One region of the Variovorax sp. W1I1 genome, then DNA from elsewhere that is predicted to be linked to it. Evidence: riboswitches for the same ligand, from Rfam matches in the RefSeq annotation. Region 1 holds a riboswitch; the other holds the start of a gene.

Region 1 (4,407 bases):
TCGCATTGATGGGCATGGCCCGCGAGCGGGCGCAGGTCGTGCACATGGCCGGTGGTGGCGGGGTACTGCGCGAGCACGCCGAAGAATTCGCAGCTCGCCATCAGGTGCGGCAGCGTCTCGGAGACGGTGCTCACCTTGACCTCGATGCCCAGCGGCGCGGCGCGCGTCCTGATGACTTCGATGGTCTGCGGATGGCAGTCGCCAGAGACCAGGAACACGTTGCTCTTGCTCTTCACGCTGCGCTTGGCGAGCGTCATCGCCTCGGCCGCGGCCGTGGCTTCGTCGAGCATCGACGCGTTGGCGATGGCCATGCCCGTGAGGTCGCACACCATCGTCTGGAAGTTGAGCAGGGCCTCCATGCGGCCCTGCGAAATCTCGGCCTGGTAGGGCGTGTAGGCGGTGTACCAGGCGGGGTTCTCCAGCACGTTGCGCAAGATCACGCCCGGTGTGTGCGTGCCGTAGTAGCCCTGGCCGATGAAGCTCTTGAACACCTTGTTCTTCGACGCCATCGCCTTCAGCTCGGCCAGCGCCTCGGCTTCGGTCACCGGGGCCGGCAGGCGCATCGGCTTCGCGCGGCGAATGGCCGCGGGCACGATGCCGTCGATGAGCTCCGCCCGCGTCTCCGAGCCGATCACCGGCAGCATGCGCGCCTCGTCCGCCGCATCGATGCCGATGTGGCGGGCGAGAAATTCTTCGGCGTTCTCTAGTTCTTGCAAAGAGGGAAGGGCGGGAATCGGCATGGCGGTGAAGGCTCGAGGAGAAGAAGGAAAGGCGGGCGAACGCTGGGGGTCAGGATTCGGCGGCGAACTTGTCGTAGGTGGCAGCGTCGAGCAGGGCATCGAGCTGCGCGGGCTCGCTCAGCTTGACCTTGAAGAACCAGCCGGTGGCCAGCGGGTCGCTGTTGGCGAGCGAGGGGTCGGCGCGCAGTGCTTCGTTCACTTCGGTGATCTCGCCCGAGACGGGCATGAACACATCGGCCGCGGCCTTCACCGATTCGACGACGCCGGCGACTTCGCCCTGCGCGAAGGTCTTGCCGACTTCGGGCAGGTCGACGAACACGACATCGCCCAGCGCGTCCTGCGCATGCACGGTGATGCCGACGGTGGCGGCGCCGCCTTCGGCCGAGACCCACTCATGGTCCTTGGTGTACTTGATGCTCATGGGAAAACTCCTCGTGGAAAAAATTGAATAAGGGAATGCAGAGCCTAGCCGCGGTCAGCCGCGATCAGCCTCGGTAGTAGCGGGTCGGCACAAAGGGCAGGGTCGAGACTTCCATCGGCACCGGCTTGCCGCGCACGATGGCCTGCACGCGCGTGCCGGGCTCGGAGAACGCGGTGGCCACGTAGCCCATCGCGATGCAGCGGTCGGCCGTCGGGCCGAGCAGGCCGCTGGTGACGATGCCGATGTCCTGGCCTTCGAAGGATTGCAGCAGCGTGCCGTCGCGCACCGGAATGCGCTCCAGCGCGACGAGGCCGACGCGCTTGCGCTTCAAGGTGTCGTGGTCGGTGTGGCCTGCGGCGCCGACGGTCGCGGCTGTGAGCTGGGCGAGGATCTTTGCCGCGCCCGGGAACCCGCCTTCGCGCGCACCGCCGGCACGGCGCACCTTCTGCATCGCCCAGTTGAGCGAGGCTTCGACGGGCGTGGTGGTGGTGTCGATGTCGTTGCCGTAGAGGCAGAGGCCCGCCTCGAGCCGCAGCGAATTACGCGCGCCCAGGCCGATGGGCTTGACCTCGGGCTGCGCCAGCAGCAGGCGGGCGAGGGCGTCGGCGTCCTTGCCGGCCACGGAGATCTCGAAACCGTCTTCGCCCGTGTAGCCGCTGCGCGTGACGAAGGCGGGGATGCCGCCGATCTGCACCGCGCCGCCCGTCATGAACACGAAGCGCTCGATGCCGGGCGACAGCCGCGCCAGCGTGGCCGCGGCCTGCGGGCCCTGCAGCGCGAGCAGCGCGTGGTCGGGCAGGGGCTGCACCTCGCAGCGCGAGCCGATCTTCTGCTGGATGTGCGCGATGTCCGCCACCTTGCAGGCACCGTTCACGATCACGAAGATCGAGCCGTGGCCTTCGTTGAAGAACATCAGGTCGTCGAGGATGCCGCCCTCATCGTTCAACAGCAGACCGTAGCGCTGTTTGCCGGCGGGCAGGTCGATCACATCGACGGGCATCAAGGTCTCGAAGGCCGCTGCGGCGTCGGGGCCGACGAGGCGCAGCTGGCCCATGTGGGAAATGTCGAAGAGGCCGGCCGCATCGCGCGTGTGCTTGTGCTCGGCCATGAGGCCGGCCGGGTACTGGACCGGCATCGAATAGCCCGCGAAGGGCACCATGCGCGCGCCGAGCTCCACGTGGAGGTCGTACAGCGGCGTCTTGAGAAGTTGGGTATGGGTATCGGGAGCGGAAGAAGCGGCCACGGGGCACTCCAAAGGGGCAGTCGAAATCCATGGCTGCAACGCCACGGGCCACCCCTGCTGTCCGCTTTACCTGAGAGATTCGCCCCACGATCGGGGTTTGCTCCTTCGGTGGGCCGGTGCAATGCATGTGTGCATGCAACGGCCTCTCTCCAGCAAGGAAACGCCGGTGTGAACCGGCGCCTTGTCAGTCCTTTTGCCTGAGCGTTCGGGGATCCCCTGCGCCTTCGGCGGCCCCGTCGTGCGGGGCTCTCTCCTGACCCCGCCGAGTGTAGTGGACGAATCGCACGACTTCCGAATCCAGAGCGTCGGGGCGGGGTTTCGGTCATCGATGCGGGGCGGCAAGACCGCACCGAGGCCTGAACAGATCAATCTGGTGAGCCTCTTCTTTTGGCACTAGCATATTGGGCACACAACACACCCCCAAAGGAACGCAAAGAATGACAGATGCCAGAAATATGAGCTTCGCGGATATCCAGAAGCGCATCCAGGAAATGGACAATGAACGGGCCCAACTGGAGCTGGCATTGCAGGCCAAGCGTGGAGAAGAATTGAAGGTGCTGGCCGATGCCTATGCGAAGAAACTCGAGGCAGCCGGTTTCAGCATCCCGGAGGGCAAGGCCGCGCTGGACCCCTACGACAAATCGGGCGCAAAACGCACGCGTTCACCCAATGGCAGCCAGGCATCGGAAGCCAAGGCCTATGTGAAGGGCACCGTGTACAAGGATCCCAATTCCAGCGCGACCTGGACGGGGGGAACAAAAGGCCGACAACCGCCGTGGCTCATTGCCGCCCTCGAAGGCGCGCCGGACAAGAGCAAGGCTTACGAAAATCTGGCTGTAGGCGGCGACCACGTCAATAACGGTTGATGGCATTCAATGCCGGGTTTCGCCGGCCAGCACGCCGGCGATCGTTGCTGGAAACGTCGAGGCGGTTCATCATTTTTTCAAAAATGATCTGAATGGAAATGCAAAAGCCGTGATATCTGCGGAGATACCGTGTTGCATATTGCCGCCCGCCACAACAAGACCGCGGAAGTTCAAGCGATAGAGGTCTTGCTGATTGCCCATTGCCGCGTCGAGTTCAATACGCCAAACGGGAGTGGAATTTGCGCGGGGGATATGCGGGATCAAATGAGCGAGGCCAATGTCTCGAACAATGACCGATACCGCGAGATATTCAAGGACCGTCTGGAATGGGGCATGGTGGACGATGGTCCGCCCGAGAGAGTGGAAATCAGATCCAGAAAAATCTGATCGAGTCTTCGCGGTGTCCGGGAAATACCGCGGCTCGTCGGAGTGGGAGCGCAGATGCGACTTCAATGCACCACTTCCGCGGGCGGCAGCAGCCGCTCGATGCGCTCCCGCAGCGATTCGGCCCGCTCGGCGCCGGCCGTCTTCTCGATTTCACTGAGCATCAGCGCGGCGATGGTCAGCATCGCCTCGCGGTCGCGGGCTTCGCGCAGGGCGTCGCGCATCTGCAGGGCGAACTTGGGGTCGCGCCGCACGAACATGCGCTCGCAGATGTCGAACAAAAACATCCGCGTGGTGGCCAGCGAGCGCTTGCCGTCGAAAGTGTCGGCCGAGGTGGCGATGCGGATCGGGTCGACGGCCGGCACCGGCATCGGAGTTGGTACAGCCGCAGCAGCGGCCATCGCCTGCGCATCCTGCAGATAGCCCCTGCTCACCAGCGCCAGGATCGCCTGCTCCGCCTCGGTGCGGTTCGCGAACAGCGGGCTGAAGTCGGTCAGCGAGCGCCGGCCGTCGGCCATCAGCAGCAGGGCGCGTTCACGCTGGCTGAGCGTGCGCTGCCCGCCCTGGAGTTCGTCGCGTGCCTTGTCGGTCTTGGTGGGAAACATGGCGGCCACAGCTTTCGAAGATCGAAGGCTGCAGCATCGTCGCGAGCGGTGACATCTTCATGAACCTGTTCGGCTTACAGGGAGATCGCCGCCGCCGCGCCATCGGACGCTCAGGTCTTCAGGCGCCGGTGCTTTCCTTGCGGATCAG
Region 2 (4,407 bases), 1.6 Mb from region 1:
AGACGTAGTCGGTCGAGTAGTGAACCATCAGCGCGCCGATCTGCTGCGCGGCTTCGGCCACCACGCCGGGCGAGGTGGCGTTGAGCTTGCGGGCAAAGTCGGGCTCGCTCTCGGCCTTGTCGACCGCGGTGTGCGCGGCGGCATTGACGATGACGTCGGGCCGCACCTTCAGCACGGTCTCGGCCAGTTGCTCGGGGCGGCTGAAGTCGGCGTTGAAGTCGGTGCTGTCGAAATCGAGCGCGACCAGTTCGCCCAGGGGCGCGAGGCTGCGCTGCAGTTCCCAGCCGACCTGTCCGCCCTTGCCCAGCAGCAGCAGCTTCATGCCGCCGCCTTCGCGTCGTATTGCTTCTCGACCCATTCGCGGTACGCACCGCTCTGCACGTTGCGCACCCACTCGCCGTTCGCGAGGTACCACTCGACCGTCTTGCGGATGCCGCTGTCGAAGGTTTCGGCGGGCTTCCAGCCGAGCTCGCGCTCGAGCTTGCGCGCATCGATGGCGTAGCGGCGGTCGTGGCCCGGGCGGTCGGTCACGTAAGTGATCTGTTCCTTGTACGGCTTGCCATCGGCCTTGGGGCTCAGTTCGTCGAGCAGCGCGCAGACCGTGGTGACGATCTCGATGTTGGGCTTCTCGTTCCAGCCGCCGACGTTGTAGGTCTCGCCGAGCTTGCCGGCTTCGAGCACGCGGCGGATGGCGCTGCAGTGGTCCTTCACGTAGAGCCAGTCGCGCACCTGCATGCCGTCGCCGTACACGGGCAGCGGCTTGCCTGCGAGTGCGTTGACGATCATCAGGGGGATGAGCTTCTCGGGGAAATGGAACGGCCCGTAGTTGTTCGAGCAGTTGGTGGTGACCACCGGCAGGCCGTAGGTGTGGTGCCAGGCGCGCACGAGGTGGTCGCTGGCGGCCTTGCTGGCCGAGTAGGGGCTGTTGGGCTCGTACTTGTTCTCTTCGGTGAATGCCGGGTCGGTCTTGGAGAGCGAGCCGTAGACCTCGTCGGTCGACACGTGCAGGAAGCGGAAGGCGGCCTTCTGGTCGGCCGGCAGCGCATTCCAGAAACCGCGCACGGATTCGAGCAGGCGGAAGGTGCCCAGCACGTTGGTCTGCACGAAGTCTTCGGGGCCGTGGATCGAGCGGTCGACGTGCGATTCGGCGGCGAAGTTCACGACGGCGCGGGGCTTGTGCTCGGCCAGGAGGCGGTCGAGCAGGGCGCTGTCGCCGATGTCGCCCTGGACGAAGATGTGCTTCGGGTTGTCCTTGAGGGACGCGAGTGTCTCGAGGTTGCCCGCGTAGGTCAGTTTGTCGAGGTTCACGACCGGCTCATCGCTCTGCGCGATCCAGTCGAGTACGAAATTGGCGCCAATGAAGCCTGCGCCGCCGGTTACCAGGATCATGGGGTCCCCTGTTTGTTGTCGAACGATCGCCCTTTGGCGAATGAACGGGAGATTATCCCACCGGCCCACAGGGCCGAAATCCAGGGTTGGCGCATCCGCGGGGCCCCACCTACAATCGCCCCCACTGCAGGAGAGCGGGCCACCCCGGTGGCCCTACCGAAGGCGCAAACTCCCATAAACGCTCAGGTCGGCCCAACGAAGTTCTTTGTAATTTCGGCAAGGGGTCAGTACTGCATCAAATCAAACGCCGTCTGGAGAGCCATCGCACCCCGCAAAGGTGTCGCGATGCACCGAAGGAGCAAACCCGTTGCAAGGCGCAACAGGTGAATCTCTCAGGTATCGAGGACAGGGGGAGCGGCAACTTGGACGGCGGACGTCCGGTTGCTTGCTATTGATTGAATAGCACACCACATCCGCCATTCAAGCGCTGCACCTCAAAGGTACTTGCAATGCGCGTGATCGTTCTTGGCGCCGGCCTGCTCGGCGTGACTTCGGCTTATTACCTCCAGCAACTCGGCCACGAAGTGACCGTCATCGACCGGCAGGCCACCCCGGCCGCCGAAACCAGCTTCGCCAACGGCGGGCAGATCTCCGTGAGCCATGCCGAACCCTGGGCCAACCCCAGCGCGCCGCTCAAGGTGCTGCAGTGGCTGGGCAAGGAAGACGCCCCGCTGCTCTTTCGCATCCGCGCCGACATGCGCCAGTGGCTCTGGGGCCTGCAGTTCCTGCGCGAGTGCACCCCGGCGCGCACGAAGCACAACATCGAGCAGATCGTGCGCCTGGGCACCTACAGCCGCGACACGCTGCAACAGCTGCGCCGCGATACGGGCCTGAGCTACGACCAGCGCACCCAAGGCATCCTGCATTTCTATACGACGCAGAAGGAGTTCGACGGCGCACTCAAGCCGGCCGAGCAGATGCGCGCCCTCGGCTGCGAACGGCTGGTGATCTCGGCCGACGAGGCGGTGAAGATCGAGCCCGCCCTCGCCCACATCCGGCCCCAGCTGGCCGGCGCCACCTACACGGCCGAGGACGAATCGGGCGACGCCAACCGCTTCGCCCGCGAACTGGTCGGCCTCGCGGCCGCGGCTGGCGTGAAGTTCCTCATGAGCCACACGGTCACGGCACTGCGCGAAGCCGGCGGCAGCATCGACCACGTCGAGGCGACCGACAACGAAGGCCGCTTCCAGCGCATCCGCGGCGACGCGTTCGTGCTGGCGATGGGTTCGCTGAGCCCGCTGTACGCGGCGCCACTGGGCATCCGCCTGCCGATCTACCCGGCCAAGGGCTATTCGGTGACGCTGCCCGTGAAGGACGCCTCGAAGGCGCACCAGGTCTCGCTGACCGACGACGAATACAAGCTGGTGTTCTCGCGCTACACGTCCGAGTCGGGCGACCGCTTGCGCATCGCGGGCACGGCCGAACTCAACGGCTACGACCGCGACCTGAACCGCGTGCGCTGCGAAGCCATCGTGCGGCGCGTCGAAGAGCTGTTCCCCGGTGCCGGCGACACCACGCAGGCCCAGTTCTGGACGGGCTTGCGCCCCGCGACGCCGAGCAACGTGCCGATGATCGGCAAGACGAAACTGCCGAACCTGTACCTGAACACCGGCCACGGCACGCTGGGCTGGACGCACGCGTGCGGTTCGGGCAAGTCGATCGCGCGGATCGTGAGCGGGCTCGTGCCGGAGGTGGACTTTGCGTTCACCGGCATGCCGGCGCCGGCACCGCGAATCGCGCAACCCGCATTGGGCTGACAATCGCGGCCCTGGGTCACGCCTTGAAGGTGATCCAGGGTTTCAGCCGCACCGCGCAACGAATCAGGCCCGCGCTTTCCTGTGCGTCGATCACCGCGCCGATGGGCTTGTAGGCCTGCGGCGCCTCCTCGATCCTGCGCTCCTCGCGCAGAGTCACACATTGCCAGCTGGCGTTTTCGTCCTGGTTCGCGGCACCGCGCAAGGCACGCACCTCCTGGCGCCGCATCCGGCGGCCGGCGCCATGGCTGCACGACCACAACCAGTCTTCATGACCCAGGCCGGTCGCGAGGTACGAGTGATCGCCCATCGAACCCGGAATCAGCGCCAGGTCTCCTTCGTGGGCCGGCGTTGCGCCCTTGCGGTGGATGTTCATCCCGTGCTCGCGCAGCACCACGTTGTGCGGCACGTCGACCACGAGCTTCGATGCCGTCGCGCCCAGCAGCTCCGCCATGTCCTTGCGCACCAGTTCGGCCAGCACAACACGGTTGGCCCAGGCATAGCGCGCCGCCACACCCATCGCCTCCAGGTACTCCTCGGCCAACGAACCGGAGAGTCCGTACAGGCCGCTGCGGGGATGGCGCAGGCCCTGCGGCCATTCGGCCTTCGCCCGGTCCATCCAGCGCCCACCGACGTGGAAGCCGATGTCGCGCGAACCGCTGTGAATCATCACCACCACTTCGCCGGCCTTGAGGCCGGCGCGGTAGGCCGCGTGCCGGTCCATCACCTTGTCGACCACCTGCAGTTCCACGAAGTGGTTTCCGCCGCCCGGCGTGCCGAGGCATGGGTCCCGAAAAACCTCGTGGCGCGCGCCGGTGTAAGCCTGCGGCGCATGCCGCGCATTGCCGCCGAAGCTCGCAAGGCCGATGCAGCGGTCGATCTCCGCCTGCAGCCGGTCGCGGTCGCAGGACGACCAGAGCCCGCTGCCCTGAACGGCATCGAGAAATGCGGCCGGCCCCACGTCGAACAGCGCCTTGAAAGCCGCTGTGTGCACCGGCACGTCGCGGCCGTTGTCGAGCAGGCTGCGCGTGAGGCGTTCGATGAGCCGTGTCTTGTGCGGCGCCACCTGGTCCAGCGTGAGGCCGGTGGTCAAGAGGCGCATGCCGCAGTTGATGTCGGTGCCCACCGCTGCGGGAATGACGAAGTCCGCGTCGGTCGCCACGACGCTCCCGACCGGCGCCACGGAGCCCGGATGGAAATCGGGCGTCGCGCAGGCCTTGCAGACGCCCTTCTCGCCATCGGGCGAGCGGACGCTGGCAAAGGC

The links. Region 1 has a riboswitch for glycine ahead of gcvT (glycine cleavage system aminomethyltransferase GcvT). Riboswitches for the same ligand answer to the same signal wherever they lie in the genome.
Region 2: another riboswitch for glycine. It lies ahead of QFZ83_RS24640 (D-amino acid dehydrogenase); the one in region 1 lies ahead of gcvT (glycine cleavage system aminomethyltransferase GcvT).

The regions. Positions count from the first base shown of each region.
Region 1 is NZ_JAUSWZ010000001.1:3,644,014-3,648,420, reverse strand. It holds gene gcvP (aminomethyl-transferring glycine dehydrogenase) at 1-740, opposite strand, end outside; gene gcvH (glycine cleavage system protein GcvH) at 790-1,161, opposite strand; gene gcvT (glycine cleavage system aminomethyltransferase GcvT) at 1,226-2,404, opposite strand; glycine riboswitch at 2,452-2,567, opposite strand; glycine riboswitch at 2,588-2,662, opposite strand; gene QFZ83_RS17025 (H-NS family nucleoid-associated regulatory protein) at 2,842-3,270, shown strand; gene QFZ83_RS17020 (hypothetical protein) at 3,340-3,723, opposite strand; gene QFZ83_RS17015 (hypothetical protein) at 3,720-4,259, opposite strand; gene QFZ83_RS17010 (DUF4440 domain-containing protein) at 4,378-4,407, opposite strand, start outside.
Region 2 is NZ_JAUSWZ010000001.1:5,258,397-5,262,803, forward strand. It holds gene rfbD (dTDP-4-dehydrorhamnose reductase) at 1-322, opposite strand, end outside; gene rfbB (dTDP-glucose 4,6-dehydratase) at 319-1,389, opposite strand; glycine riboswitch at 1,507-1,597, shown strand; glycine riboswitch at 1,631-1,748, shown strand; gene QFZ83_RS24640 (D-amino acid dehydrogenase) at 1,839-3,146, shown strand; gene QFZ83_RS24645 (RtcB family protein) at 3,163-4,407, opposite strand, start outside.